Regions from separate parts of the Yersinia sp. KBS0713 genome, predicted to be linked through region 1. Evidence: riboswitches for the same ligand, from Rfam matches in the RefSeq annotation. Region 1 holds a riboswitch; the other holds the start of a gene.

Region 1 (15,211 bases):
CGGTTTGGTAAGTCGGGATGACCCCCTAGCCGAAACAGTGCTCTACCCCCGAAGATGAGTCACGAGGCGCTACCTAAATAGCTTTCGGGGAGAACCAGCTATCTCCCGGTTTGATTGGCCTTTCACCCCCAGCCACAAGTCATCCGCTAATTTTTCAACATTAGTCGGTTCGGTCCTCCAGTTAGTGTTACCCAACCTTCAACCTGCCCATGGCTAGATCACCGGGTTTCGGGTCTATACCTTGCAACTAGACGCCCAGTTAAGACTCGGTTTCCCTACGGCTCCCCTATTCGGTTAACCTTGCTACAAAATATAAGTCGCTGACCCATTATACAAAAGGTACGCAGTCACACCACGAAGGTGCTCCCACTGCTTGTACGTACACGGTTTCAGGTTCTATTTCACTCCCCTCGCCGGGGTTCTTTTCGCCTTTCCCTCACGGTACTGGTTCACTATCGGTCAGTCAGGAGTATTTAGCCTTGGAGGATGGTCCCCCCATATTCAGACAGGATGTCACGTGTCCCGCCCTACTCATCGAGTTCACAGAATATGCATTTTTGTGTACGGGACTATCACCCTGTACCGTGCGACTTTCCAGACGCTTCCACTAACACATAAACTGATTCAGACTCTGGGCTCTTCCCCGTTCGCTCGCCGCTACTGGGGGAATCTCGGTTGATTTCTTTTCCTCGGGGTACTTAGATGTTTCAGTTCCCCCGGTTCGCCTTGCATGGCTATGTATTCACCATGCAATAGTGCAACGAATTGCACTGGGTTTCCCCATTCGGGTATCGTCGGTTGTAACGCTTCATATCAGCTTACCGACGCTTTTCGCAGATTAGCACGCCCTTCATCGCCTCTGACTGCCTAGGCATCCACCGTGTACGCTTAGTCGCTTAACCTCACAACCCGAAGGTGTCTTTGCAGACCCTTTGCGTTGCGATTATTTGAGAGACTCTAATACAGGCTACTCCTTATCTCAGTACATCTACGGAGAGATAAGTTTCAGCTGTATTGTTTCAATTTTCAGCTTGTTCCAGATTGTTAAAGAGCAATATCTTAAACACGACTCGTTAAAGTCATCTTTAAGTTATTTTTTAGTTCATAAAGAACCGGTTGATAATGTCTTTCACACATTATCGGATTGGCGTCCCCAAGGGGATTCGAACCCCTGTTACAGCCGTGAAAGGGCAGTGTCCTAGGCCTCTAGACGATGGGGACACGAAATTTGACTCTCGAAGCACTGCTTCGAGAATTTCGTGTAGAGGCGAGAATTTGCCTGCAAATCCGAGCGACTGATGCAGTCAACACTCGATTTTGCGGTGCGCGTCTCACCCATCTACAGCAGGTTACCTTGCTCATTACATTCATCAGACAATCTGTGTGGACACTGCGCAATGCGTATCGTGAGGTAAGGAGGTGATCCAACCGCAGGTTCCCCTACGGTTACCTTGTTACGACTTCACCCCAGTCATGAATCACAAAGTGGTAAGCGCCCTCCCGAAGGTTAAGCTACCTACTTCTTTTGCAACCCACTCCCATGGTGTGACGGGCGGTGTGTACAAGGCCCGGGAACGTATTCACCGTAGCATTCTGATCTACGATTACTAGCGATTCCGACTTCATGGAGTCGAGTTGCAGACTCCAATCCGGACTACGACAGACTTTATGTGGTCCGCTTGCTCTCGCGAGTTCGCTTCACTTTGTATCTGCCATTGTAGCACGTGTGTAGCCCTACTCGTAAGGGCCATGATGACTTGACGTCATCCCCACCTTCCTCCGGTTTGTCACCGGCAGTCTCCCTTGAGTTCCCACCATTACGTGCTGGCAACAAAGGATAAGGGTTGCGCTCGTTGCGGGACTTAACCCAACATTTCACAACACGAGCTGACGACAGCCATGCAGCACCTGTCTCACAGTTCCCGAAGGCACCGAAGCATCTCTGCTAAGTTCTGTGGATGTCAAGAGTAGGTAAGGTTCTTCGCGTTGCATCGAATTAAACCACATGCTCCACCGCTTGTGCGGGCCCCCGTCAATTCATTTGAGTTTTAACCTTGCGGCCGTACTCCCCAGGCGGTCGACTTAACGCGTTAGCTCCGGAAGCCACGCCTCAAGGGCACAACCTCCAAGTCGACATCGTTTACAGCGTGGACTACCAGGGTATCTAATCCTGTTTGCTCCCCACGCTTTCGCACCTGAGCGTCAGTCTTTGTCCAGGGGGCCGCCTTCGCCACCGGTATTCCTCCAGATCTCTACGCATTTCACCGCTACACCTGGAATTCTACCCCCCTCTACAAGACTCTAGCTTGCCAGTTTCAAATGCAGTTCCCACGTTAAGCGCGGGGATTTCACATCTGACTTAACAAACCGCCTGCGTGCGCTTTACGCCCAGTAATTCCGATTAACGCTTGCACCCTCCGTATTACCGCGGCTGCTGGCACGGAGTTAGCCGGTGCTTCTTCTGCGAGTAACGTCAATCAATCGTGCTATTAACACGACTGCCTTCCTCCTCGCTGAAAGTGCTTTACAACCCGAAGGCCTTCTTCACACACGCGGCATGGCTGCATCAGGCTTGCGCCCATTGTGCAATATTCCCCACTGCTGCCTCCCGTAGGAGTCTGGACCGTGTCTCAGTTCCAGTGTGGCTGGTCATCCTCTCAGACCAGCTAGGGATCGTCGCCTAGGTGAGCCATTACCCCACCTACTAGCTAATCCCATCTGGGTTCATCCGATGGCGTGAGGCCCGAAGGTCCCCCACTTTGCTCTTACGAGGTCATGCGGTATTAGCTACCGTTTCCAGTAGTTATCCCCCTCCATCAGGCAGATCCCCAGACATTACTCACCCGTCCGCCGCTCGCCGGCGAAGTAGTAAACTACTTCCCGCTGCCGCTCGACTTGCATGTGTTAGGCCTGCCGCCAGCGTTCAATCTGAGCCATGATCAAACTCTTCAATTTAAGATTTGTTTGATTTGCTACCGAAGTAGCGATGCTCAAAGATTACTTTCTGCAAATATGCATTCGAACCGAAGTTCAAATGTGTACTGCTTTGGTCACTCTTCAAGACTTTGATATTGCTTCTGCCTGCCGAAACAGGCTTCGATATCGTCTTGCGAGTGCCCACACAGATTGTCTGATAAATTGTTAAAGAGCGTTCGTTACCCGTTGGCCTTTCAGCGAATCTTACGGTAACGCGGGAGGCAGATAATACGCTTTCCCGCTGAAGAGTCAAGGTGTTATTTGATTTCTTTCGAACTCAAACGCGTTCTTTTCTCTTCCTGACCCGGCGAAGTTTGTTTCGTTGTTCCCGGTCAGTGGAGGCGCATTATAGGGAGTTCCTGACAGGCTGCAACCCCTAATTTGAAAAAACTTTTCAACCGCTGTTTCTTTGGTCAAAACGCCGTTAAATTGGTAGTTTTTGCAGCGTTTGGAAGCCATAACCCTGCAGAACGGGCAATAAAGCGTCAGTGTCCGTGTTCAGTGCCATGCAATACGCCATGTTCTCATCTTGAGAAGAGACCACATTTTCCTGAGAAGAGATCAGCCAGGCGGTTCGGCGAGCAATGGCAGCACCGGAATCGACCATACGTGTACCTTCCGGCAATACTTGTGCTAACTCTTCTGCTAATAGAGGGAAATGCGTGCAACCTAAGACGATGGTGTCTGGTGGTTCACGCATTGCCAGCCATGGATGAAGGATTTTCTTTAATGCTTCGACAGAAACGACGCCGCCATGCAGTTTGCTTTCTGCCAGTTCCACCAGCTCAGATGAACCCAATAGCTCAATTTTGCAATCAGTGGCAAAGCGCGCAATGAGATCCAGTGTATAAGAGGCATGAACGGTGCCGCGGGTCGCCAATAAGCCAACAACACCATTGCGGGTGAGCCGCACCGCAGGTTTGATAGCGGGTACTACACCAACCACGGGGAATGCGAAGCGCTCGCGTAGAGCAGGGAGGGAGACGGTGCTGGCGGTGTTACATGCAATAACCACAATCGCCAGTGGGTGGCGCTGCTGTACCGCGGTGACAATTTCCAAGACGCGTTCAACAATAAATTCACCGGACTTCTCCCCATAAGGGAAGGCAACATTGTCGAATGCATATATATAGTGGAGATCCGGCAGCAACTGCCGAATCTCTTGATAGACAGATAGCCCGCCAACACCTGAGTCAAAAATCAGCGCTGTCGGGCGAGGAGCAGTATTGACCTTAGAAGTTATAGCTTCCGGTGAGGTAATACTCTCGTCCAGCGGTTTTATAGCCATAAGCCGTTTCGTAATCTTTATCAAACAGGTTAGCAATTCTACCACGAACTGTTAGATGAGAAGTAACGGGATAAGCAATCGAAGCGTCTACTGTGCTGTAACTTGGTAATTCACGCTGAGTCGCACTATAAAGAGAGGTGTTATTGTCGTAGCGCTTGCCGTAATACTGGTATGACACATCCATATCAAAATTGAACATTGCCCAATCCAGTTGATACTTGGCCTGATGTTTAGAGCGGCGGGCTAGGACTTCGTTATTGAGATCATTACGCGGGTCAATATATTGCAATGTGACCTGGTGGGTGAAGATGCCTGTATCGAAGTTTCCGCTCCACTCCACGCCTTTTATCGTCGCGGAGTTAACATTGTAATATTGTCCAATATAGGTCACTGGATCTGAGTCGTAGTCGATCAGGTTTTCAATTTTGTTGTGATAAGCTGACAAACGCCAGTCAAGCGGCCCGGTCACCCCTTCTAACCCAGCTTCCCATTGGCGGGACTCTTCCGGCTTAAGGTTGCTGTTTGGCTCAATCCGAGGGCTAAAGCGCTGTGCGCCGTACTGTTGGCCCAACGACGGCGCCAGGAAGCCCGTTCCGTAAGATAAGGTCACGCGGTAATCAGGAACGAATTCCCAGCCCGCCGCAGTTTGCCATGTCTCATGCCAGCCAAATTGTTCATCTTTATCGGCACGGCCCGAGGCTTCTAGCGTCACGCTGTCAAATTTTTGCTGCCCGCTGAGGTATAAGCCGGTGTTATCCCGCTTATAACTGTCAGAAATCGTGGTGTTGGATGAGGTCAAACGCTGCTGCTGCCAGTCAAGCCCTGCGCTTAGGGTCGCACTTTCGAAGCTATAAGTGTTGCCCCATTGTAGATTTCGCTGTTCCATATCATCCAGCGTGGTCGCCACCCCATAGCGGCCATATTGGCTGCTGTAGTTGTAATCTTTATATTTCTGGTAGCTGGCAATTAATTGAGCAGAGTAAGCGCCCGCTGCATAACGCAGACCGGTATCATAAGTGTGGTTATATAACCGCTCTTTATCGCCACTGTATTCAGGGAGGTAAGGTGTGCTCCCGACATCGTAATCCGTGCTATTGGTATAGCCATAACCTCGGACAAAACCAGAGAACGCTTGGTTGAACTGATGATCCAGCCCTGCCCAGAAGTTTTTATTACGGAAGCCGTCTCGATCACTGTCTACCGAGTAATCTGAACCCGGTTTGATGTTGAAGCCGTTAGTGGTTTGATACCCCCCCGCTACCGTCGCCAATGTATCGCCAAAGCGCTGACGGACACTGCCATCATATTGCTGGTAGCCTTTAGAACCGACGCCAGCATTAATCTGTGCGCCTTCTTTATCTGATTGCGTAATCACGTTAATCACACCACCAATCGCACCTGAGCCATAGACCGCCGAGCGCGGCCCACGGATGTATTCAACTCGCTGCACTAAAGAGATCGGTATTTGATTGAAGTCGACACTGTTGATGATACCGGTACGCGCCAGAGGAATACCATCAACCAGTACCAGTACATGCCGGGCTTCGGTGCCGCGGATATACATAGAAGAGCCTTGCCCTAAACCACCAAATTGCGCGATATCCACACCCGGTAACCGGCGCATCACTTCATTGAGGCTTTTGGCCTGCCAGCGATCGATATCATCCCGCGTCACGACATCCGTGGGGGCCAATACAGTGGAGACTGGCTGTTTAAAACGGCTGGCAGTCACCACCATTTCGTCATTGTTACCGGTGGTGTTGTTACCCTGCGCCCAGCCAGAAAATGCCGTCACAGAGAGCGCTGTGAGCAGCGTATATTTTTTAATTGTCATAAAGCATCCAAACTCAATTGGTGGATGCCGCAGTGCCATGGCCGGTAGTACGCGACGACCACGAATATTGCGACGTAATACCGGCAGGTCTTCGGGCTTGGGATCTCTGAGAACAGAGCTGGCGATGACTTCCCATCCTGGTGGACAGTGTCTGTTGCAACCTTTCGCCGTGACTTCCCCTTACCGCTGCGCGTCAGCTCCGGATTTACACCGGATTCCCTTTTAACTCGTAGGTGTATAAGTACCGCATGAGGCCGGACCGCAATGTTACGATTAAGTAAAATGGATGTCTAGACTTCCATTCTTGGAACGAAGAATAAGCATAACAAAACTGGACATCAGGGCCACTTTCCCTACAATCCGCAGGAATAACCCTCTTTTTATGTCCAAACGAGAAGAAACATGACTCCCAACATCCTGCCGACTGACGGCTATGATCACCAATTGGCGGAAAAATCTGCCCGTCTTCAGGCAATGATGTTGCCGTTTCAGGCCCCCGCCCCGGAAATATTCCGTTCTCCTGCCGAGCATTACCGTATGCGGGCGGAGTTCCGCGTTTGGCACGATGATGACGACCTCTACCACATCATGTTTGACCAACAGACCAAGCAGCGTATTCGGGTCGAGCAGTTCCCGGTCGCCAGTCTGTTAATCAATCGTCTGATGAGCGCCCTGATGACCGCCATCCGGGCTGAGCCGATCTTGCGCCGTAAGCTATTTCAGATTGATTACTTATCGACTCTGAGCGGTAAGCTGATCGCCTCTTTACTGTATCACCGCCAATTAGATGAAGAGTGGCAGCAAAAAGCGCTGGAGTTGCGAGATCAACTGCGCGAGCAGGGTTTTGATCTGCAACTGATTGGGCGGGCTGCGAAAACCAAAATCATGTTGGATCATGACTATATCGATGAAGTGTTGCCAGTTGCGGGCCGTGAGATGATTTATCGTCAGGTTGAGAATAGCTTCACCCAGCCGAATGCTGCGGTGAACATTCATATGTTGGAGTGGGCGATCGATGTCACTCAACATGCAAGTGGGGATCTGCTGGAGCTGTACTGCGGTAATGGCAACTTCTCGTTGGCACTAGCACGTAATTTTGATCGGGTGCTGGCAACTGAGATAGCCAAACCCTCAGTGGCAGCGGCGCAATACAATATTGCAGCGAATAATATCGATAACGTGCAAATTATTCGTATGTCAGCGGAAGAGTTCACTCAGGCCATGCAAGGTGTCCGTGAGTTTACTCGCCTGAAAGGCATTGATTTGAAAAGCTATAACTGTGAGACAATTTTTGTCGATCCACCGCGTAGCGGGCTGGATGATGAAACCGTCAAATTGGTGCAGGCTTATCCGCGTATCCTCTATATCTCCTGTAACCCAGAGACGCTGTGCGCCAATTTGGAACAGTTGCAGCACACCCATAAAATCAGCCGCTTAGCGCTCTTCGATCAGTTCCCTTATACCCATCATATGGAGTGCGGGGTCTTGTTGGAGAAGCGGGACTAACGAATAACTGAATCCTAGATAAACAAAAGGGCAACGCTATGTTGCCCTGAAGTTATTGGCAGAGTGCCAGCGGCGGAGAGAACAGGCAGATCGTAAAGACGCCGCCCGAAAATTACTGCGGCTGCTGGTTATCGCTATTCTCTGACTCAAATTCCGTGTTCGCCTGCGCCGATTTACGCGCCTTTAGCTTAAACAAGATCCAGAACACCAGCGCCACACTGAGAATAGAGGGCACGAAGTTGGAGCCAATCGCCGGATGCTCGACCCGCACAATGGCGCTGTACACTAAAATACCCAGCAAGAAACAGGCCGCAGCCAGCACTGGCAACCCCTGCGGCATGGCAAAATTGAGGTAGCGCTGATGCAAGCAATACACCGCCAATATTAACGTCAGCAGCGGGAAGATTGAAAAAGGGACAAATGCGCTAAATAGTGTGCTGAATGAACCATTGATGGCCAAACCCGTGATCAATGCCAACAGCAGAGTGCCCGTTTCACGGCGAGGCTGTTTCTCCGGGTGAGATTGCTTTTCAAGGTAAGATTGTTTTTTTGGGGTAGATTGTTCCATCATTTTCCTTTCCTTATTAAGTGCGGGATACAGCGAGCTTCTCCTGCTCGCGACGATACCAATAATAAGCGCCTTTGGAGATCATCCGCAGTTGTAGCACCAAGCGTTCTTCTAACTGTCGCCGCTGTTCACTGTCCACGTCCAGCGCTTCTGCACCCGCACTGAAGACAATTGTGACCATGGCCTCAGCTTGAGCTTCGGTGAAGCTGCGCGGCATGTGATTTTCCAGTTCGAGATAATCGGCCAACTCGGCAATAAAATGCTGAATTTCACGCGCAACAGCGGCCCGGAAGGCTGCTGAGGTGCCCGAGCGCTCCCGCAGCAATAAGCGGAAGGCATTGGGATTATTGCCGATAAATTCCATAAATGTAGAAACTGACGTACGGATAACACTGCCGCCCTTGGCAATCCGCTGACGTGCCTGACGCATCAGTTGGCGTAACATCAGGCCGCTTTCATCGACCATTGTCAGACCAAGCTCGTCGACATCACGAAAATGCCGATAAAAAGAAGTCGGCGCGATGCCCGCTTCGCGAGAGACTTCCCGCAAACTCAAGCTAGCAAAACTCCGCTCAGCACTCAGTTGGCTGAACGCCGCTTCGATAAGGGAACGACGAGTCCGCTCTTTTTGTTGTGCTCTGACGCCCATAATCGTGCCCAAGGGATATCCAAATTCTCAATCTAAGACATATAGTCAGCAATATACCAAACTTTATAGTAACAACCGTTATACAAACGTATCATCCCAATACGGAATTACCGCTTTACAGCAACCATCACGGTGATTTACCCATTGTTGATTGGGTTATGCTTGGGATGATGTTAATATATCGTTGTAATTTTGTATAATAATAGGTCTCTCCTACATGCAACAGCACTTCCATTTTGATGCCATTGTTATTGGCTCGGGTCCTGGCGGTGAAGGTGCCGCTATGGGGTTGGTCAAGCAAGGCGCCCGCGTTGCCGTGATTGAACGGTACAATAATGTGGGTGGTGGATGTACCCATTGGGGCACTATCCCATCCAAAGCTTTACGCCACGCCGTTAGCCGTATTATAGAATTCAACCAAAACCCACTCTACAGCGACAATGCCCGAACCATCAGCTCCTCTTTCGCTGATATTTTAAACCATGCGGATCGCGTAATTAATCAGCAAACCCGCATGCGCCAAGGCTTTTACGATCGCAACCACTGCCAGATGTTCTCCGGCGATGCCAGCTTCATTGATGCCAATACTATCAATGTGCGTTATGCCGACGGCACCAGCGATACACTGCGCGCCGATAACATCGTCATTGCCACGGGTTCACGCCCTTATCGCCCAGCAAACGTTGATTTTACCCACGAACGCATTTACGACAGTGATACCATTTTGCAGCTCAGCCATGAGCCACAACACGTCATTATCTATGGTGCGGGGGTGATTGGCTGCGAATATGCATCGATCTTCCGTGGTTTGAGTGTCAAAGTGGATTTGATTAATACCCGCGACCGCCTGCTGGCTTTCCTCGATCAGGAGATGTCAGATGCCCTCTCGTACCACTTCTGGAATAACGGCGTGGTTATCCGCCACAACGAAGAGTTTGAGCAGATTGAGGGGACGGTTGATGGGGTTATCGTTCATTTGAAATCAGGCAAAAAAGTGAAGGCGGACTGCTTGTTGTACGCCAATGGCCGCACCGGGAATACCAGTGGGTTAGGGCTGGAAAAGATTGGTTTGGAAGCCGACAGCCGTGGCCTGCTGAAGGTCAACAGCATGTATCAGACCGCACTATCCCATGTGTACGCCGTCGGTGATGTCATTGGTTATCCGAGTTTGGCCTCCGCAGCTTATGATCAAGGGCGGATTGCGGCACAAGCGATGATCAAAGGTGAAGCCAATGTTCACTTGATCGAAGATATCCCAACCGGCATTTACACCATTCCAGAGATCAGCTCTGTGGGTAAAACCGAGCAAGAGTTGACCGCGATGAAAGTGCCTTACGAGGTCGGTCGGGCGCAGTTTAAGCACCTGGCGCGCGCACAGATTGTCGGGATGAATACCGGCAGCTTGAAAATCCTGTTCCATCGGGAAACCAAGCAGATCCTCGGCATTCATTGCTTTGGTGAACGCGCGGCTGAAATTATCCACATCGGGCAGGCTATCATGGAGCAAAAAGGCGAAGGTAATACCCTCGAATACTTCGTTAATACTACCTTCAACTACCCAACGATGGCCGAAGCTTATCGTGTGGCTGCCCTCAATGGGTTAAACCGCCTGTTCTAACTTTTCGCTTATCACGTCCTGGCTCATGCGCGGTTGCATGTGCTCACGTATCGCCTCGGCAAGTTGCTCATAGCGGCCACGCAATGGGGAGCCGGGGCGGTAGACCAAGGCAATGGTGCGCTTGGGTATCGGCTTGTAGCACTCCAGATAGCATACGCCGTCACGCTCTCTTTCATTCGGCACCGCCAGTGAAGGCAATAGCGTGATGCCGCTGCCTGCGGCGACCATATTGCGCAAGGTTTCTAAACTGGTAGCACGGAAATGTGTATCCTCTTCAGCGCCGGCCTGGAAGCAAAAACCCATCGCCTGATCACGTAAACAGTGACCATCTTCCAGCATCAGCAACTTCTCGCCAGCCAGTTCATGCATCTGCACTCGATCACGGCCTGCCCACGGATGATCGGCGTAAATCGCCAGTTGCATCGGTTCGTCAAACAGCGGGACTTCAATAAACGCTTCGCTCTCTTTAACCAGTGCCAAAATGGCACAATCGAGCTTGCCACTGTCCAACTGAGCTAGCAGGTTTTGGGTCTGCGCTTCATGCAGATACATTTCCAGTTTTGGGAATGTTTGATGCAGCGTAGGAATGATTTGCGGCAGCAGATAAGGCCCGACCGTAGGGATCAGCCCAATATGCAGCGGGCCAGACATACTCTCACCCTGCAAACTAGCCATCTCTTTCAGTACTTTAACTTCCCGTAGCACCGTTCTGGCCTGCTCCACCAGCAACAATCCAGCCTGCGTAAACAGGACTTTACGACTAGTGCGCTCTAACAGCATAACGCCCAGCTCATCTTCCAGTTTACGGATTTGACCGCTTAACGTGGGTTGGCTGACATGACAAGAGTCGGCAGCACGCCGAAAATGCCTGAATTCAGCCAGCGCCACCAGGTATTCTAGATCTCGAATATTCATCGATGCTCCGCTTTATGATAGTCATTGACGATAGATAAGATAGCAATCAGTGATTAGAACTATCAAGTGATAAAATGAATAATGTGTTCCAACGAAAAAAGAGCTAGAAAAATTCAAATCTTTTATTTTCCAATTAAGGAGTTACCGATGTTCGCTAGCCAAGAAGGTAAAAAAATCCCACAGGTGACTTTCCATACCCGTCAGGGCGACCAGTGGATTGATGTAACCACCGACGAGTTATTCAACAACAAAACCGTTATTGTATTTTCACTGCCGGGCGCATTTACCCCGACCTGCTCCTCCAGCCATCTGCCGCGTTATAACGAGCTGGCCGGCGTGTTTAAACAGCACGGTGTTGATAGCATTCTCTGTGTGTCCGTCAATGACACTTTCGTGATGAATGCCTGGAAAGCGGATCAGAGCGCTGAAAACATTACCTTTATTCCAGACGGCAACGGTGAATTCACCAAAGGCATGAATATGCTGGTTGAGAAAGCTGATCTGGGCTTCGGGCCGCGTTCATGGCGTTACTCCATGCTGGTACGTAACGGCGTGGTAGAGAAAATGTTTGTTGAGCCAAACAAGCCGGGCGACCCGTTTGAAGTCTCTGATGCCGACACCATGCTGAAATATCTGGCCCCTGATTTTAAAGTGCAGGAGTCTGTTTCTGTCTTTACCAAACCGGGCTGCCCATTCTGCGCCAAAGCAAAACAGATGCTGCAAGAGCGTGGCATTCAATACGAAGAGATCGTGCTGGGCAAAGACGCCACCACTGTTAGTCTGCGTGCCGTCACGGGCCGTGGGACTGTGCCGCAAGTCTTTATCGGCGGGCGACACATCGGTGGCAGTGATGATTTAGAGAATTACCTGTCTGCCTAATGACATCAATAAAAATGAAGATAAAGTGAAGTAATTTGGTAGGCTCCGGCCTACCCTTTTTTTCTGTTCTTGCTGTTTTTCCTGCTAGGAGTAGACATGAAAACCTTAAACGTTGATGTCGCCGTGATTGGCGGTGGCACTGCCGGGCTTGGCGCTTATCGCGCTGCCAAACTATCGACCCCAAGTGTGGTGATGATTGAAGGTGGCGAGTATGGCACCACCTGTGCACGCGTCGGTTGCATGCCATCCAAACTACTGATTGCAGCGGCTGACGCCGTGCATCACATTGAGCAAGCCCCCGGATTCGGTATTCATCCGCAAGGCGAAACTCTGATTAATGGTCGTGAAGTGATGGATCGTGTTAAACGTGAGCGCGACCGTTTTGTTGGCTTCGTTCTGGAAGGTGTCGATAACATTCCGGCGACGGATAAAATTCAGGGCTATGCTCGCTTTATTGATGATAATACTCTGCAAGTTGATGATCACACACGTATTGTCGCGCAACGTATCGTGATTGCCACCGGCTCGCGCCCCACCTGGCCTGCGGCCTGGAATGCATTAGGTGATCGGCTGATCATCAATGATGACGTGTTTAACTGGGATGATTTACCAAAATCAGTTGCCGTTTTTGGCCCCGGTGTTATCGGGCTGGAGTTGGGTCAGGCGCTGCACCGATTGGGTGTTCAGGTAAAAATGTTTGGCGTTGGCGGTGGTGTTGGCCCGCTGACTGACAGCATTGTGCGCAATTACGCCGCGAAAACGCTAGGTGAAGAGTTCTATCTCGATCCCGATGTAAAAGTTGAAGTGATGCAGCGAGAGGGGGATAAAGTCTTTATCCGCTATCTGGATAAAGCCGAAAAGCCCCAAGAGATAATGGTGGATTATGTATTAGCCGCCACGGGTCGCCGTCCTAATGTCGATAAGCTGGGTCTGGAAAACACCTCGCTACTGTTCGATGATCGCGGTGTGCCACTTGCTGACAAGCTGACGATGCAGACCAGTGTGCCACATATCTTTATCGCCGGTGATGCCAGTAACCAATTGCCACTACTGCATGAAGCAAGCGATCAGGCTCGTATTGCTGGCGTGAATGCCGGTGGCTTCCCAGAAGTGGTGCCTGGTTTACGTCGTAGCCCCATTTCGGTGGTGTTCTCTGATCCACAAATCGCGATGGTAGGCTCGACCTTCCGCGAATTGACACAAAAATTCAGTGCTTGCGGCTGTTTTGAAATCGGTGAAGTCTCTTTTGAAAACCAGGGCCGTTCGCGGGTGATGCTGAAAAACAAAGGTATTTTGCGGGTTTATGGCGAGCAAGGCACTGGCCGCTTCTTGGGTGCCGAGATGATGGGCCCCAGTGCCGAGCATATTGCTCATCTGTTGGCCTGGGCACATCAACAGCAAATGACCATTGATCAAATGCTAGATATGCCGTTTTATCATCCGGTAATTGAGGAGGGCTTACGTACTGCGCTGCGTGATTTGCAGTCTAAACTCAGACTGGGTGCCGATGAGGCCGAGCGCTGCCTGCGCTGCCCTGGCGAATAATATTGCTAGAGTGCCTTCACCGGAAATAGGGTGATATTGATCACCCCATGAAATTGTTTTGCCCGCGACCACGATTACCGTTTTTTATTTTTTAGATCAAAACCAATAGGTAGCTCCAATACTATTTGCCCATGTGATAGCAACTCTGTCGGGGGTTTGGGTAAGGGTTGGGCACGTTTGATCAGTGCCAGAGCTTCGCGATCTAAAATGGCAACCCCACTGCTTTTGATCAATTGAGACGAGAGTACATATCCCTCTCTATTCACCACAAAACGAATCATTGCGGTGCCCTGTTGGCGCTGCTTCCTGGCAATGGGGGGGTAACGTTTAAACCCCATCAGATGCCCTTGTAAGTGGCTTCTCCAATTCATTTTAATCTGCTGCACATGCAAAGAGTCACTGTTCGTCGCGGCTGCAATTTGCTTGCTCTCACCAGATAACGTGGTGCTGGTTGTCGCGGCAGGTGGCGATGGTTTGCTGCGATTCACCGCCGTCTCTTCAATAACAGGCTTACGTGGTTTGCTCACCTCTGGTTGTGGCCACTTTGCTTTCACTGGCTCTTTTTTAACCACTTCTCGCTCTTTTTCGACGACCAAAGATGCATTGGACTGTTCCGGGGCAGTTAGCAACTCACTCACTTGTTCTGGCTGACTTTCCGCGGGTTCAACTATCGGCTCGCTGAGATTCTGAGTCATACCCACTACCGGATTCTGCTCTACATTGGGGGTGAATTCTGGTTCGGCTGACAGCCCAAGCATCACCGCCATGGGATACTGGTATGGAGAGGTTACCGCCACTGCTGGCGTACTCAGCCACCAAAGCAAATATAGATGAACACAACTCGCAAATAGGGCACTTCCCAACCAAAGTAGAATGCGGCTGTTATCCTGCTGAATTTTCATCAATTAAATCACTATATTTCTTTATTTTTAATGAGTTATATAAAATAACTCATCACGACGATTACTCTTCGGCAAATGCGACATGCAAACGATCGGTTAGCGGCTTAAACAGATAATTGAGCAACGACCGCTCTCCGGTACGGATAAAAACATCCACCGACATACCCGGCCGGATTTTCAGCGGGGTTTGGTTGATATCAAACACGATAGTTAAGGGGTAATAAGGCTCTAAAGTCTGTGGATGCTGTATGCGATCAGCCCCGATGCGTAATACTGAGCCGTACAATCGTGGCGTTGTGCTTTGATTAAATGCAGAAAAATTAAGGTCAACCGGTAACCCCACCATAGCTTTATCAATCAAGGCCACAGGTAACTGGGCTTCAACGAGCAAGGGTTGCCCGCTGGGAACCAACTCCATCAATGTTTGCCCGGTGCTCACCACCCCACCCACGGTGTGTTGTGCCAGCGCAATAACCGAACCACTAACAGGGGCGGTAACACGGGTATTTTCCAACTCAAACTCTGCAACAC
Region 2 (15,211 bases), 1.5 Mb from region 1:
TGCGCGAGCTGATGGAGCGCAGGTTCATCTTTTTTGATGGTGACACTGCCAATGGCCCGTAGCGCCATGAGATCAAAGTGATTTTCTGCCATTTGCTGTTGCAGCAGCTCCACCAGCGTTTGCAGCGAGGTAGCACGGCGGCAACCGATCCCCGCCACCACGCGGCGCGGCACCAGTTTGTAGACCGGCAAAGAGAGCTGTTGCCCAGCAGATAGCGGCAGGCTGTCGCGCAGGGTGATGCACACCAGGGCGTCCAGTGGCGGCAAATCGTCCAGCGAATCAACGGGGAGAAAGCCTCGGGTGTCGCAGCGCGTCCGTTCGGCCAGTAGCGGCGTGTCCCACCACAGCCCCACTTTTTGGTTGCTAACCAGCATTTGATTGACCACTTTGACCGCGTGGCGGAAATCCTGCATTTCGGCATCCAGCTGGTTTGCGAGGGTGTCCAGCGCCGCCATTTGGTTGACGTCAGTGGCGGTGGTAATCACCGGGTCTGCCCCCAAAATGCCCGCCAGATAGCGGGTTAGCGTGTTCGCGCCGCCGACGTGGCCCGATAGCAAGCTGATGACGTGCTGCCCGCGCTCATCAATCACCACTACCGCAGGATCGGTCATTTTGTCATTCACCAATGGCGCAATGACCCGCACCGTCAAGCCAATAGCCCCGACCACCACCAGCGCCGAGTACTGCTTAAACGCCTCGCGCATTGTCTCGCCAAAACTGCCATTGAACGGCAAGAAGCCCGGCTCCAGCAACTTGTCACTGGTAAAACAGCTCAGCGGTAAGTGGGTTTGTAAGCGCCGCGCCAGCCGCACCCCACCGGGGGTCAGGCAAAAGACCGCTATCGATTCAGGCTTGACGGTATTCATGGCTAAACCCCGCGTCATAAAGTTTGGAGTAGTGGTACTCATCCCCCAGAAAGGCCCCCACCAAAATCAGCGCGGTTTTATTGATAGCGGCGGCGCGTACCAACTCGGCGATATCTGTCAGGGTGCCGCGCACCGTGCGGCTTTCAGCCCAGGTGGCTTTGTACACCACCGCGACCGGGGTGGTGGCGGGATAGCCGCCGGCGATTAAGCGCTCAGCGACACTGCCCACCTCTTGTACCGAGAGGAAAATAGCCATCGACGTTTGATGCGCAGCGAAGGCTTCCAACTGCTCCAGTGGCGGCATCGGCGTGCGCCCCTCGATGCGGGTAATAATCAGGCTCTGCGCCACTTCCGGCACCGTGTACTCCACGCCCAGTTGTGCCGCTGCGCCGAGGAATGCACTGACCCCCGGCACCGACACAAAACCAATGCCATGCTCAGCCAAGACTTCACCCTGCTCACGAATCGAGCCGTACAGCGAGAGGTCACCGGTTTGCAGCCGCACCACCAACTTGCCCGCCTGCACCCCCTCCACCATTAGAGTGATGATCTGTGCCAGATTCAGGCCCGCACTGTCGTGGCACTCCGCCTGTGGCGAGCAATAGCTCAGCAGCTCGGTATTGATCAGCGATCCGGCATAGATAACCACCTGCGCCTGTTGTAGCAAGCGGTAGCCTTTTAGCGTGATCAGCTCTTTATCACCCGGCCCGGCCCCGACAAACCAGACTTTTTGCGTATCCCATGTTGATGCGGTATTAGGATGCTCAGACATTGCGCGCCTCCTTGTGGCAGGAAATAAGATAAGTAGGATTATTAGGTTTAAAATAGTGTCCGCTGCCCAGAGGCGTCAGGTTGGCGAGCTGCAACTGCACGCAATCCAACTGGCTAACCGCGCAGCTCTGTAAGTGGCTCAATGCATCATTTAGGTTGTTGAGCAGAATAAAGGTCAATACCAAGCGTCCATCGGGGTTGAGCATCATCAGCGCCCAGTCGATAAGCGCGGTCAAGTGGCCGCCGCTGCCACCAATAAAAATGGCATCGGCGCTATCTGGCAGGGGCATTGGGGCCACGCCGGCGATGATCTCAACATTGCGACACCCTAGCCGCTGGCGGTTTTCATGAATCAGCTCAAGGGCCGCTGGATTGCGCTCAATGGCCGTTACCCGTAAATCGGGGCGGCGCAGTGCCGCTTCCAGCGCCACACTGCCGGTTCCCGCGCCGACATCAATCAGGTGAGCGGCAGTGGTCAGCTCCAGCCGCTCCAGTGCCAGTGCACGTACCGCCTCTTTGGTCATTGGGACACTTTGCCCACGAAAAAAAAGTTCATCTCTCATTGAGGATCACCACCACATTCATGTCGTAACGGGCCGCCACTTGATCCACCGACAGGCGGTGAATACGTTCATTGGGCTGGGAGAGGTTTTCACCAATAATCAGGCTGCGGACGAGGCCGCGTTGTTGCAGCGCATCGGCTATGGCGCGCGGGCCGATAATAGCGTCGGTCACCATCGCCACTTTGTCGTGCTGGAATATCCAGTCAAAATCTGGCTCCCGCCCATGGCTGCTAGTGAGGAACAGGTCATTCATATCCAGCGCCACGCTGGCGCACAGATATTGGATGGCGCTAATGCCAGGGACGATATGCAACTGGTCGGCGCTGAAGTTCGCCGCCAGCAATTTGCCGATGCCGAACAGCAGCGGATCACCGGAGGCCAGCACCACAATGGCGCGCTGCTTATTGCTGTCCAGCCACTCCAGCAGGCCCAGCAGATCAGCATCCAGCACCCGGGTTTCGCGGCCATCACCGCTGAAGGTCGCCAGATGGCGTCTGCCGCCCACCAGCACCTCGGCCTGATCGATGGCCTGCCGCGCACTGGGAGTTAAATGTTTGGTATCACCAGGGCCAATGCCCACCACGGTAATCATCGTAGCGCCTCCAGGATCTCATCCAGTGGTCGGCTGCTACCCAGCACCTGATTATCGAAAGAGAATAAAATGGCGTCGCACTGTGGTGGATTTACCGAAAAACGCATCATCTCGGCGATTCTTTCACAAATGCGTTCAGCAATGCGGCTGTAGACCCCCTGCCAGCCCTGCGCTGCAATCAGCTCCATGGCGGCCTCGGTGGTATCACACTGATTAACCTCCACTAACAGCCGATGGGGCGCGCCCATCAGCGCCAGATTGGCCACCAGTGTTTCCATGCGTCCATCGGCAATATGGCTATGGGTGTGGAAGATACCGGCGGCAACTTTAACCAATTTTCCGGGGTGCCCCACTAACAGCACGCGGCGAAAACCCAGCCGCACACACTCTTGCAACATGTAGCCGACAAAGTTGCTCATGGTGACCACCCGCTGGCTATCCAACCCCAGATGCTCGCGGACAAAGCGCTCGCCGTGGTTACCCGGCACCAGAATCACCCGCTCCTCCCCCGCCGCCCGCTTCATCTCCAGCTCCAGCGCCAGTGAGCGTTTCCAGCTCTCCTCTGACATCGGCGTCACAATGCCGGTGGTGCCGATAATGGAGATGCCGCCGAGGATCCCCAGCCGCCCGTTGTAGGTTTTTTTCGCCCGCGCCTCCCCCTCCGGCGCAAAAATTTCAACTGTCGCGCCGCGTAATGGGCCGATAACCTCGCGCACCACCGCCTCAATCGTCTGGCGTGGGGTGCGATTAATGGCGCAGCTACCCACCGGCAGGCCAATGCCTTTGCGCGTGACTGTGCCCACCCCTTCGCCGCCACGCAGGGTGATTTCACTCTGTTCGGTGAGGGTCACGCGGGCGAAAATCAGCATACCGTGGGTGGCATCGACATCATCACCGCCATCTTTGCGGATCGCCGCCGTGGCTTGCTGGCCCTCAATCAGCGGCTGTTCGACATTCAGACTCAAGGTGATGCCGGATGGGGTGACAATGGAAATCTGATCAATCACTTGCTGGCGCAACACCATTAGCGCCGCCACTTTCGCCGCCGCAGTGGCACAAGAGCCGGTGGTGTAACCTTTGCGATACGCCTTGCCGTTATGCCAAATGCTATCCAGTGGCTGATTTTGCCGCTCTTGATTATCACTCAGGGCAATATCACTCATAGCGCCCCCCGCAACTGGTAGAGGATGGCATTGATGATGGCGGCTGCCACATTACTGCCGCCCTTGCGCCCCAGTGCCGCGATGCAGGGCAGGTCACTTGCCGCCAAGGCATCTTTGGATTCCGCCGCGCCGACAAAACCGACCGGTACGCCAATCACCGCCACCGGAGCCGCTTGCCGCTCCAGCAGGCGGAACAGCGCCGTGGGCGCATTGCCGAACACAAACAGTTTTTCGCCCACTTCTGCCAGCGCCACATCCACCGCCGCCATCGAGCGGGTGATGCCCTGTTGCGGCGCGCTCTCCACCACCCGAGGATCACTGATATAGCAGCGGCATTCACAGCCCATCTGCTTAAGTAGCGTCTTATTGATGCCGGACATCGCCATGGTGGTGTCGGTGTAGAGAGTGCAACCCCGTTGGATTCCCGCTGTAATCTGGGTCAGCACCTGTGGCGAAAAGTGCAGAATATCCAGCCAGTCAAAATCGGCCGTGGTATGGATAACCCGTTTGATCACCGCTTCGTGCATCTCACTGGCAAAGTGATAATCAGGCCGCTGCTCAGCAATGATATCGCCGATAATCACAAAACTGTTTTGCTCGATCTGTTGCGGGTTTTTTATATAATTCATCAGGTTATCCTTATTAAATGCCGACCAGCAGCAGGTGGATCAGAGCAAACAGTAAAAGAGCTAGCAGTGATGCCATTAGCATCAGATGGATGCTGCGCGGAATATCATTAAGTGCCACCTCACGCCGCTCATCACCAATCCAGAGTTTCTCTACCCGCTCGCCAAAGTAATCATTCGGGCCGCCGAGGCGCAGCCCCAGTGCACCGGCCACCGTGGCTTCTGACCACGCGCAGTTTGGGCTGGCATGTTGATAGCGATCGCGCCAACCAATGCGCAGCGCCTGCCGATAGTCGGCCTGAATCAACCACGCCGCCGCACTGAGCAATAACCAGCTCAGACGCGCCGGCAGCCAGTTGGCCAGATCATCCATCCGTGCCGACACATAACCGATCGCCCGGTATTTCGGGGTTTTGTAGCCGACCATCGAATCAAGGGTATTGACCGCTTTGTAGGCCATCGCCAGTGGCGGGCCGCCTAACATCAGGAAAAACAGCGGCGCAATCACACCGTCGACACTGTTTTCAGCCACCGTCTCCACCACCGCACGGGTGATCTGCGCTCTCTCCAGTTGCGAGGTGTCGCGCCCGACAATCCATGACAGCTTTTCGCGGCTCTGCGCCAGCGAGCCATGTTGTAGCGCATCAAATACCCGCAGTGCCGCGTCACTCAGACAGCGCCCCGCCAGCAGGGTGTAAATCATCCACACCTGCGCCAGCCAGCCGAGCCAGGGGTGAATGTGCGTTATCAGCGATAAAAAGCCCCAGCTCACCAGCCAGGTCACCCCCACCACCAGCAGCCACAGCACCGCACCGCCCCACTTCAGCGCCAGTTCGCTACGGCAAACAGCACGGATCGCCCGTTGCAGCAAGGTGATCAGATTACCAATCCAGCGCACCGGATGCGGCCAGTGCGGCGGATCGCCGAGCCAGTTATCGAGCAAGAAAGCAACAAACCAGGCGGCGAGGGTCATAGCAGGCTCCGGGCGGCACTTAGCCAGCCATTCAGTAAACCGGGGCGTTGGGCGAAATGGATATGCAGGTAACTGGCTTGGGTGCGCTGCACCTGATAGCCGCTTTGCCAGCGCTGGATTTCCATCCCATCGCGCCACTTGCTGCTATCAAATACCGGCGTCAGTGCGCTGGTAAAATCGGAATAGTGGAATTCATGGCCGCGCAGGATCTCGCCTTGCGCCGCCAATAAAGTGTCGCTGCGCGCCTCGGCCTGACAGTAACCAAAGCGGGCCAGCCGTTCTCCCATCCGGCTCTCGCCGGCCAAAATTCCCACCATCGGATGGCGCTGCCCCTGTTGGTCGGTTAAGCCATCGGCGAGATACATCAAGCCGCCACACTCGCCGTACAGTGGGATCTGTTGGCGGTGAGCCTGCTGTAACGCCCCGCGCATCGCCGTGTTGGCAGCCAATTTGGCGGCGTGGATCTCTGGATAACCGCCGCCTAGATAGATCATTTGGCACGCGGGCAACTGGTGGTCATGCAGCGGGCTAAAACGTTGGATGCGCACCCCAGCCTGCTCAAGCAGATCCAGATTATCGGGATAGTAGAAATTGAATGCTTCATCCTCGGCGAGGGCCAGGGTCAGGCCCTCAGCCAGTCTCTGGGGCGGTAATTCAGGTGGGGTGCCTGCGGGCAGTGCTGAGCAGTGGGTCAGCGCCAATAGCTGGTCGAGATCAAGGGTTGCCTCAATCTGCTGTGCCAGGCGCTGCCAGCGAGGGTCGCTATCGGGCGGCCGATTTTTACCCCGCATCGCCTCGCCGCACGGTTGCGCCGGGATCAGTCCTAGATGGCGCGATGGCAGCGCCACATCTTCCATCACCGGCAGACGCCCCAATACCGGAATACCGCAATAGTGTTCGATGGCGTGGCGCAGCAGCTGATAGTGATGGTCAGAATTGACGCGGTTCACTATCACCCCGGCAATCACCACATTGGGGTCAAACTGATTGAAGCCCATCACGGTGGCGGCAATTGAGGTCGATACCGCCCTGCCATCCACCAGTAAGATCACCGGACAGCCCAGCTGCTTGGCCATTGCGGCACTGCTGCAATAGTCGGGGTCAGTGCCGTAACCATCATATAACCCCATGACGCCCTCAATGACCGCCACATCGGCATGGCGCATATGCTGCTTATACAGCCCATTCAGGGTGGCGGTGGGCAACATAAAGGCATCAAGATTGCGTGACGTCACACCACTGACGGCGGTATGCCAGCCCGTATCGAGGTAGTCTGGCCCCACCTTGAACGGCTGCACCGCTAATCCGCGATTAATCAAGGCGCGCAGGATACCCAGCGTCATGGTGGTTTTGCCACATCCGCTGCCGGTGCCCGCGATAATAAAAGCGTGTTTGCCTGACCGTTGCATAAAAAATCCCGCCATTTCAAGCGGGATATGCAGTGTCAAAAAGGTGCGCCTACGCAACGTCACCGCTGCGCGCATCTGATGACAACCCGCTTCCCACCGAAGGAGTTGAATATCTTTTACCGATCTGGCTGGTCTTCTGGCTTAGCGTCACTCTCACCCGCAACCTTCCCAATCCGATGGATCAGTGGTAACAGCGGGTTCGTCAGCATCACAGCAGCGGGGGCTGCGGGGGATTGTCACCCCCTTCCCAGTTATGCTTTTGCGCATAACATGACCATTTCGATATATAAAAAATTGCTCTGAAATTAGTAACAAATCAATTTATCGCTCGGCGTCTGGCGGGGCGACTGTACCGCTGGGCACTCCGACGGCTCACGCCGTTTACGACCCATGCGGTACATTTCCCCACCTATCAGCTTTATCTGTTTCTGTTATTTAATTTCTTATTTAGTTATCTAATTTATCTCTTTATTTACACTGTTATAACAGTGTGTTTATTAATTGGTATCTTATTAGCGTGCCATAAAATTAATATACGCCTTTCTGTTCAGAAAAAATGGTGAATTTCCTTTTTTGCTGATGATTTTCTTGCACCCGCACAACAAAATATTGTCATAATACTCTAAAATAAGATTTAAAAACAGTAAGTTATGACACTTAACTCCTTTTAAAGGATAACAAAATATTGTCATTAATCATTTTAAATAGTTAATTTTTAGTTTGTTTTTTAAAATAGAAAATCAAAACGCGTGGCAAGATTGAATAATATTAGCTCAATGGCAGTTATTCCATTTCGCTGCGATCAGATGAAAGTGAACGAAATACCTGCGGTGTTACATTATAGGTCTGACGGAACACCTTACAGAAATAGCTGGTTTGCGAAAACCCCAGATTTTTGGCGATGCTGGCAATGCTCCAATCGCTGTGTTGCAGCATCTCTCTGGCATTAGCCATCCTTTGCTGGTTCACCCAGGCATTAAATCCGATACCCTGATATTTTTTAAATAATTTGCTGAAGTAATAGGGGCTGAGATAGACCTTGCTCGCCACATCTTCTAGCCGCAGCTCCTCCGACAGATGGGTATCAATATAGCGTAATACTTTCTTCATTTTGCTGTCATGTGGATGAACAGGCCGTATCTTGCCCGCCTCTTTGCTGCCCATATTGTCATTAATTACCACAAAATTGAGGTGCTTTTTCAGGCAATTTTCGACAATCAGCTTAAGTAAATCCGCCGAGGCGATCACCCGCGAGAAATCCATTATCGGCACATTATGAAACTCATCCATCAGTGCTGGATCCTGCTGCCAGTGGTTATCAACATTCAAAATATCAATTAGATAAACATCAGAGTGCAGCCGCACCTGACCACATAGAACAAAACCAACTAAATGGCCGGCAATCACCAGGGGGATAGAAAAATCCGTCAACCCGGCATGACAGCGGTAAATACATGGCTCATTGGATTTTGAGGCCTCAAGGCCACCGCAGCGATCACTCATTCGACAACGAAGGTGGTTAACCGGGTCCTGGCGCATCAATTGACAAAACGGGGTGAAATTAAATAAATCGGAAATCTCTTCACCGTGAATATTGACCACGACTACGGCCAACCCGGTTGCCTGAGCAAAATCCTGCGCGATTTTATTTATGAGCTCTGAGTTTAGAGAACTGGCAGAAATCATGATAAAACCTCTCAGTTAATTTTAATTTATTGTTATTGAATTTTTGTTTACTGCTATAACTCATCCCTGTGATGTTTAATGTGTTAACGCATTGTTATATTTCATTCCCGTTAGTTAGGAGAAAAAACCTATTTCCCTGTGAAGACTGACTCTCCTGTGAAATGAAGACAAATAACAGTTCACCTTACCAGAGTCATAATCTACAGGGGATAATAAATGATCCATTAAGGTAAATGGATCACGAAATTTCCTCATCTAACGATAGAGTGACAGTCGTAAGATGAGGAGACCGCGTTAACTGATATACAACTAATGAGTGGCTTCTTCATCCTCTAATTTACAGCTGTTACATGCCAGATTTTTGCCAATAAAGAAACGATAGACCGCTGCACCCAGGCAAGCACCAATAATAGGGGCCACAATAGGGATGATGAAATAGGGAATATCGCGGCCACCGGTCATGGAGATTTTCCCCCAACCAGCAAAGAAGGTAAATAATTTAGGGCCGAAATCACGCGCCGGATTCATGGCAAAACCAGTTAATGGGCCGGTAGACGCCCCGATCACCGCCACCAGAATACCAATCAACAATGGCCCTAATGCTCCACGTGGCACACCATTACCATCATCGGTCAGGGCCATAATTAGCCCCATCAGTATTGAGGTGATGATGATTTCAACAAATGCGGCCTGCCATACGCTAATAGCCGGTGATGGGAAGGTACTGAAAATACTGGCTAATTGCAGACTTTCCATGCTGCCGCGCACCATTTGATGTGCGGTTTCAAAATCAGTAAATAAGTTGTGATATAGCATATAGGAGAGTGCCGCGCCGCCAAAAGCACCCGCGATTTGTGCAATAGAGTAAGGAATGACTTTATGGCCTGGGAAGCAAGCAAACAGCCACAAAGCAATGGTAATGGCTGGGTTGAGATGAGCGCCGGAAATACCGGCGGTTAGGTAGACTGCCAGTGAAATCCCCAGCCCCCACACAATACATATTTCCCATAAACCAAAACTGGCCCCCGCCACTTTCAGTGCCGCCAGACAACTAATACCAAAAAATAAAAACAGCCCAGTACCGAGAAATTCTGCAATACACTGAGCCTTGAGTGAATCGTTCATAGAGTTACCCTGCTTGTGATTATTATGATCAATCTACCTAACAGTAGATGAAGTAATGCACGGCCCTTGACTCAGCCACTATAAAGAGGCGCAAAATGAAAGTGTTGTCGTGATTGGTGATTCATTAAATAAAAACTAAGCTCTCAATAACAAATTATTGTCATTACTGGCGATAAAATCAGGATCAACCCCGTGTAAATAGAGACTTTTATGCTTTATTCACCAATATGACTTTCTTGCTGTTTATTCTTTCTATTATTGTTATCAGGCTCGCACTTTTGCCGCTAACATCCCCACCCCCATCGCTTGATATTTAATGCGCACAGCCAGACACTTTATTTACTGGGCAGGCGCGTGATTAGCAAAATAAATATGCGCTGTCACCTACTTAATTGTAATTCTGAATATTCAATAACCAGTTATTACCATGAAAGAGAAGTGAAATACCTATAAAAAACACTCCATTAGCCCATTATGATGACAATATTTTGTTATTTAGTCGCTAACCATTCCTGCCAGTAAATTCAATACAGCCATTCTTTTTCATTGCTTGTTTGTATATTCGTTCTCAGCACGAACCTGACAATTCAATATTTCAACATGACATTTCAAGCCAGAACAAGGCTCCTGATATTCCGTCGAGGTATTTATGCAACAAGAAGCACTAGGAATGGTGGAAACCAAAGGGTTGACCGCGGCCATTGAGGCCGCTGACACCATGGTGAAATCGGCCAATGTGACGTTAGTGGGCTACGAAAAGATCGGCTCGGGTCTGGTGACCGTCATCGTCCGCGGTGATGTCGGGGCGGTTAAAGCGGCCACCGATGCCGGTGCCAGCGCGGCCGCAAAAGTGGGCGAAGTGAGATCAACCCACGTTATTCCGCGCCCGCATACCGATGTCGAGGCTTTTTTACCCAAGGGCCGGTTACCAAAGGGCAGCTTATCAAAGGGAAATAACGAATGAAAAGCAATGACCTGGTCGACCAAATCATGGCGCAGGTGATAGCGAAAGTCAGTGAGCACGCTCCGGCGTCTTCTACGCAACCCTCTCATAAACAACGAGATACGGCTATGGCTGAGAAAACTTGCAGTTTAACGGAATTTGTTGGAACCGCGATCGGTGACACGGTCGGACTGGTGATAGCCAACGTCGATAGCGCCCTGCTAGACGCAATGAAGCTGGAAAAACGCTATCGCTCCATCGGCATTCTGGGCGCGCGTACTGGTGCCGGCCCACACATTATGGCGGCCGATGAAGCGGTAAAAGCCACCAATACCGAAGTGGTCAGTATTGAGTTACCCCGCGATACCAAAGGCGGCGCCGGTCATGGCTCGCTGATTATCTTCGGCGGTGATGATGTTTCTGACGTCAAACGCGCCGTGGAAGTGGCACTGAAAGAGCTGGATCGGACATTCGGCGACGTTTACGCCAATGAAGCGGGCCACATTGAGCTGCAATACAGCGCCCGCGCCAGTCATGCATTAGAAAAAGCCTTCGGCGCACCACTGGGCCGCTCTTGTGGCGTGATAGTCGGTGCGCCAGCTTCGATTGGGGTGCTGATGGCCGATACCGCCGTGAAATCCGCCAATGTTGACGTGGTGGCGTACAGCTCGCCGGCACAAGGCACCAGCTTCAGTAACGAAGTGATTCTGGTTATCTCCGGTGATTCTGGCGCAGTCCGTCAGGCAGTGATTTCTGCCCGTGAGATCGGCAAAACGGTATTAGGAACCTTAGGTTCTGAACCGAAAAACGACCGCCCTTCTTATATCTGACGCCACAGCGAGGCTGTTTCATGAAATCGAAAAGATTTGAAGCATTGGCGAAACGCCCGGTTAATCAGGACGGTTTTGTCAAAGAGTGGATCGAGGAAGGCTTTATTGCCATGGAAAGCCCGAATGATCCTAAACCCTCCATCAAGATAGTCAACGGTGTGGTCACCGAGCTAGATGGCAAACCACAGAGCAGTTTCGACCTGATCGATCACTTTATCGCCCGCTACGGTATCAATCTGGACCACGCGGAAGAAGTGATGAAGATGGATTCCATCAAGCTGGCCAACATGTTGTGTGACCCAAATGTGTCGCGCCGCACCATTGTGCCACTGACCACCGCCATGACGCCGGCCAAAATCGTCGAGGTGGTTTCCCATATGAATGTGGTGGAAATGATGATGTCGATGCAGAAAATGCGCGCACGTCGTACCCCATCACAACAAGCTCACGTTACCAACGTGAAAGATAACCCGGTGCAGATTGCCGCTGATGCTGCCGAAGGGGCATTCCGTGGCTTCGACGAGCAGGAAACCACCGTCGCCGTCGCCCGTTACGCCCCCTTTAACGCCATCGCGCTGCTGGTCGGATCGCAAGTGGGCCGCCCCGGTGTACTGACCCAATGTTCGCTGGAAGAGGCGACCGAGCTGAAGCTGGGGATGTTGGGCCATACCTGTTATGCCGAAACCATTTCGGTCTACGGGACTGAACCGGTATTTACCGACGGCGATGACACCCCATGGTCGAAAGGCTTCCTCGCCTCCTCCTATGCATCACGCGGTTTGAAAATGCGCTTTACCTCTGGCTCCGGTTCCGAAGTCCAAATGGGCTACGCCGAGGGTAAATCCATGCTCTATCTGGAAGCCCGCTGTATCTACATCACCAAAGCGGCTGGGGTGCAAGGGCTGCAAAACGGCTCCGTTAGTTGTGTCGGTGTGCCATCTGCGGTGCCATCAGGTATCCGTGCCATTTTGGCAGAAAACCTGATCTGTTCGGCGCTGGATTTGGAGTGCGCCTCCAGTAACGACCAGACCTTTACCCACTCCGATATGCGTCGTACCGCACGCCTGCTGATGCAGTTCCTGCCGGGGACTGACTTTATCTCCTCTGGTTATTCTGCGGTGCCGAACTACGACAACATGTTCGCAGGCTCCAACGAAGACGCCGAAGACTTTGATGACTACAACGTGTTGCAGCGCGATCTAAAAGTGGATGGTGGTCTGCGCCCGGTGCTGGAAGCTGACGTGGTGGCGATTCGTAATAAAGCCGCACGCGCCCTGCAAGCGGTGTTCGCCGGTATGGGTCTGCCGCCAATTACTGACGAAGAAGTGATTGCTGCCACTTATGCCCACGGCTCGAAAGATATGCCGGAACGTAACATTGTCGAAGACATCAAGTTCGCTCAGGAGATCATCAGCAAAAACCGCACCGGTCTGGAGGTAGTTAAAGCATTGGCACAAGGCGGTTTTGAGGATGTGGCGCAAGACATGCTCAACATCCAGAAAGCCAAAATTGCCGGTGACTACCTGCACACCTCGGCGATCATCAAAGGTGACAACCAAGTGCTGTCAGCGGTGAATGACGTCAATGACTACGCGGGCCCAGCTACCGGTTATCGGCTGGAAGGTGCACGTTGGGAAGAGATCAAAAACATTCCAAACGCGCTTGATCCGAATGAGCTTGGCTAAGGGGTTCACGAGATGGTCGATATTAACGAAAAACTGTTACGCCAAATTATCGAAGGCGTACTGCAGGAAATGCAGGGAGAGAAAAACAGCGTCTCCTTTAAGCAAGAGTCTCAGCCTGCAACGGCCGTGGCATCCGGGGATTTCCTCACCGAAGTGGGGGAAGCCCGCCCTGGCAGCAATCAGGATGAGGTGATCATTGCGGTCGGCCCGGCATTTGGTCTGTCGCAAACCGCCAACATCGTCGGCATCCCGCACAAAAACATTCTGCGCGAGCTAATTGCCGGTATCGAAGAGGAGGGCATCAAAGCGCGGGTGATCCGCTGCTTTAAATCCTCCGATGTGGCCTTTGTCGCGGTAGAGGGCAACCGCCTGAGCGGTTCCGGTATCTCTATCGGCATTCAATCCAAAGGCACGACGGTCATTCATCAGCAGGGTCTGCCGCCACTCTCTAATCTGGAGTTGTTCCCGCAAGCACCACTGCTGACGCTGGAAACCTACCGCCTAATTGGTAAAAACGCAGCGCGCTACGCCAAACGGGAGTCACCACAACCGGTGCCGACCCTGAACGACCAGATGGCTCGGCCAAAATATCAGGCCAAATCAGCGATTCTGCACATTAAAGAAACCAAATATGTGGTGACCGGCAAGAATCCTCAGGAACTCCGGGTGGCGCTTTAACAAAGGAAAACACAATGAATTCCGAAGCTATTGAATCCATGGTTCGCGATGTGCTGAACAAGATGAACAGCCTGCAAGGCCAAGCGCCAGCAGCTTGTCCAGCACCGGCGGCCAGTTCGCGCAGTGATGCCAAAGTCTCAGATTATCCACTGGCAAACAAACACCCTGATTGGGTGAAAACCGCCACCAATAAAACGCTGGATGATCTGACGCTGGCTAACGTGTTGAACGGCAGTGTCACCTCACAGGATTTGCGCATTACCCCGGAAATCCTGCGCATTCAAGCCTCCATTGCCAAAGACGCGGGCCGCCCGCTGCTAGCAATGAACTTCGAGCGTGCCGCTGAGTTGACCGCAGTACCGGATGACAAGGTGCTGGATATCTACAACGCCCTGCGCCCTTTCCGCTCGAGCAAAGAGGAGCTGAACGCCATTGCCGATGATCTGGAAAAAACTTACCAAGCGACTATCTGCGCCGCCTTCGTGCGCGAAGCTGCCGTTTTGTATGTTCAGCGTAAAAAACTGAAAGGCGACGATTAATTCATCAATTAATTGTTATACCCAATAGATTTCAAGTTGCAGGTAGGCGGCAAGAGAAAGAAGCCCCGGGAGCTGACTCAACTCAGTGACTGGGGTGAGTGAACGCAGCCAACACCGCTGCAAATTGAAAGATGAAGGGGATTGAATATGGATTACATCGTCGGTGTGGATATCGGCAACTCATCAACGGAAGTGGCACTGGCACAATGCGCGGCTGACGGTCAGTTGCAATTTGTCACCAGCGCCTTGACCGAAACGACCGGTATCAAGGGGACGCAACGTAACATTTTCGGCATCAACAAAGCGCTGACAATGTTGGTGGAAAAGGCCGGTATTGCGCTGGGCGATATCAGTCTGATCCGCATCAACGAGGCAACGCCAGTGATTGGTGATGTGGCGATGGAAACCATCACTGAAACCATCATCACTGAATCCACCATGATCGGCCACAACCCGAAAACCCCCGGTGGACTGGGGTTAGGGGTCGGGCTGACCATCACCCTTGATGAGCTGATCACCCGTGATCCTGCCCAACCCTACATTCTGGTAGTGCCATCGACGGTCGATTTTGCTGATGTTGCGGCGGTCGTCAATGCCGCCAACGGGGCCGGATACCGCATCACGGCGATTATCTTGCAACGAGACGATGGGGTCTTGGTCAGTAATCGCCTCAGCCACCCACTGCCGATCGTCGATGAGGTGCTGCATATCGACCGTATCCCGATGGGCATGTTGGCGGCGGTGGAAGTTGCCATGCCGGGT

What was found. Region 1 has a riboswitch for cobalamin ahead of btuB (TonB-dependent vitamin B12 receptor BtuB). Riboswitches for the same ligand answer to the same signal wherever they lie in the genome.
Region 2: another riboswitch for cobalamin. It lies ahead of FFE93_RS13415 (cobyrinate a,c-diamide synthase); the one in region 1 lies ahead of btuB (TonB-dependent vitamin B12 receptor BtuB).

What each region holds. Positions count from the first base shown of each region.
Region 1 covers NZ_CP042173.1:4,309,316-4,324,526, forward strand. Annotated here, with positions in the region: rRNA gene FFE93_RS20420 (23S ribosomal RNA) at 1-902, opposite strand, end outside; tRNA gene FFE93_RS20425 (tRNA-Glu) at 1,146-1,221, opposite strand; rRNA gene FFE93_RS20430 (16S ribosomal RNA) at 1,413-2,955, opposite strand; gene murI (glutamate racemase) at 3,401-4,264, opposite strand; gene btuB (TonB-dependent vitamin B12 receptor BtuB) at 4,209-6,098, opposite strand; cobalamin riboswitch at 6,163-6,372, opposite strand; gene trmA (tRNA (uridine(54)-C5)-methyltransferase TrmA) at 6,501-7,604, shown strand; gene FFE93_RS20455 (YijD family membrane protein) at 7,717-8,172, opposite strand; gene fabR (HTH-type transcriptional repressor FabR) at 8,189-8,821, opposite strand; gene sthA (Si-specific NAD(P)(+) transhydrogenase) at 9,039-10,439, shown strand; gene oxyR (DNA-binding transcriptional regulator OxyR) at 10,422-11,354, opposite strand; gene FFE93_RS20475 (glutathione peroxidase) at 11,502-12,233, shown strand; gene FFE93_RS20480 (dihydrolipoyl dehydrogenase) at 12,330-13,778, shown strand; gene FFE93_RS20485 (energy transducer TonB) at 13,853-14,683, opposite strand; gene FFE93_RS20490 (HlyD family type I secretion periplasmic adaptor subunit) at 14,742-15,211, opposite strand, start outside.
Region 2 covers NZ_CP042173.1:2,795,300-2,810,510, forward strand. Annotated here, with positions in the region: gene cbiG (cobalt-precorrin 5A hydrolase) at 1-866, opposite strand, end outside; gene FFE93_RS13385 (cobalt-precorrin-4 methyltransferase) at 847-1,638, opposite strand; gene FFE93_RS13390 (decarboxylating cobalt-precorrin-6B (C(15))-methyltransferase) at 1,631-2,200, opposite strand; gene FFE93_RS13395 (cobalt-precorrin-7 (C(5))-methyltransferase) at 2,190-2,792, opposite strand; gene cbiD (cobalt-precorrin-5B (C(1))-methyltransferase CbiD) at 2,789-3,955, opposite strand; gene FFE93_RS13405 (cobalt-precorrin-8 methylmutase) at 3,952-4,584, opposite strand; gene cbiB (adenosylcobinamide-phosphate synthase CbiB) at 4,598-5,554, opposite strand; gene FFE93_RS13415 (cobyrinate a,c-diamide synthase) at 5,551-6,963, opposite strand; cobalamin riboswitch at 7,072-7,257, opposite strand; gene pocR (transcriptional regulator PocR) at 7,747-8,649, opposite strand; gene pduF (propanediol diffusion facilitator PduF) at 8,959-9,774, opposite strand; gene pduA (propanediol utilization microcompartment protein PduA) at 10,424-10,738, shown strand; gene pduB (propanediol utilization microcompartment protein PduB) at 10,735-11,547, shown strand; gene pduC (propanediol dehydratase large subunit PduC) at 11,568-13,232, shown strand; gene FFE93_RS13445 (propanediol/glycerol family dehydratase medium subunit) at 13,245-13,910, shown strand; gene pduE (propanediol dehydratase small subunit PduE) at 13,925-14,449, shown strand; gene FFE93_RS13455 (diol dehydratase reactivase subunit alpha) at 14,597-15,211, shown strand, end outside.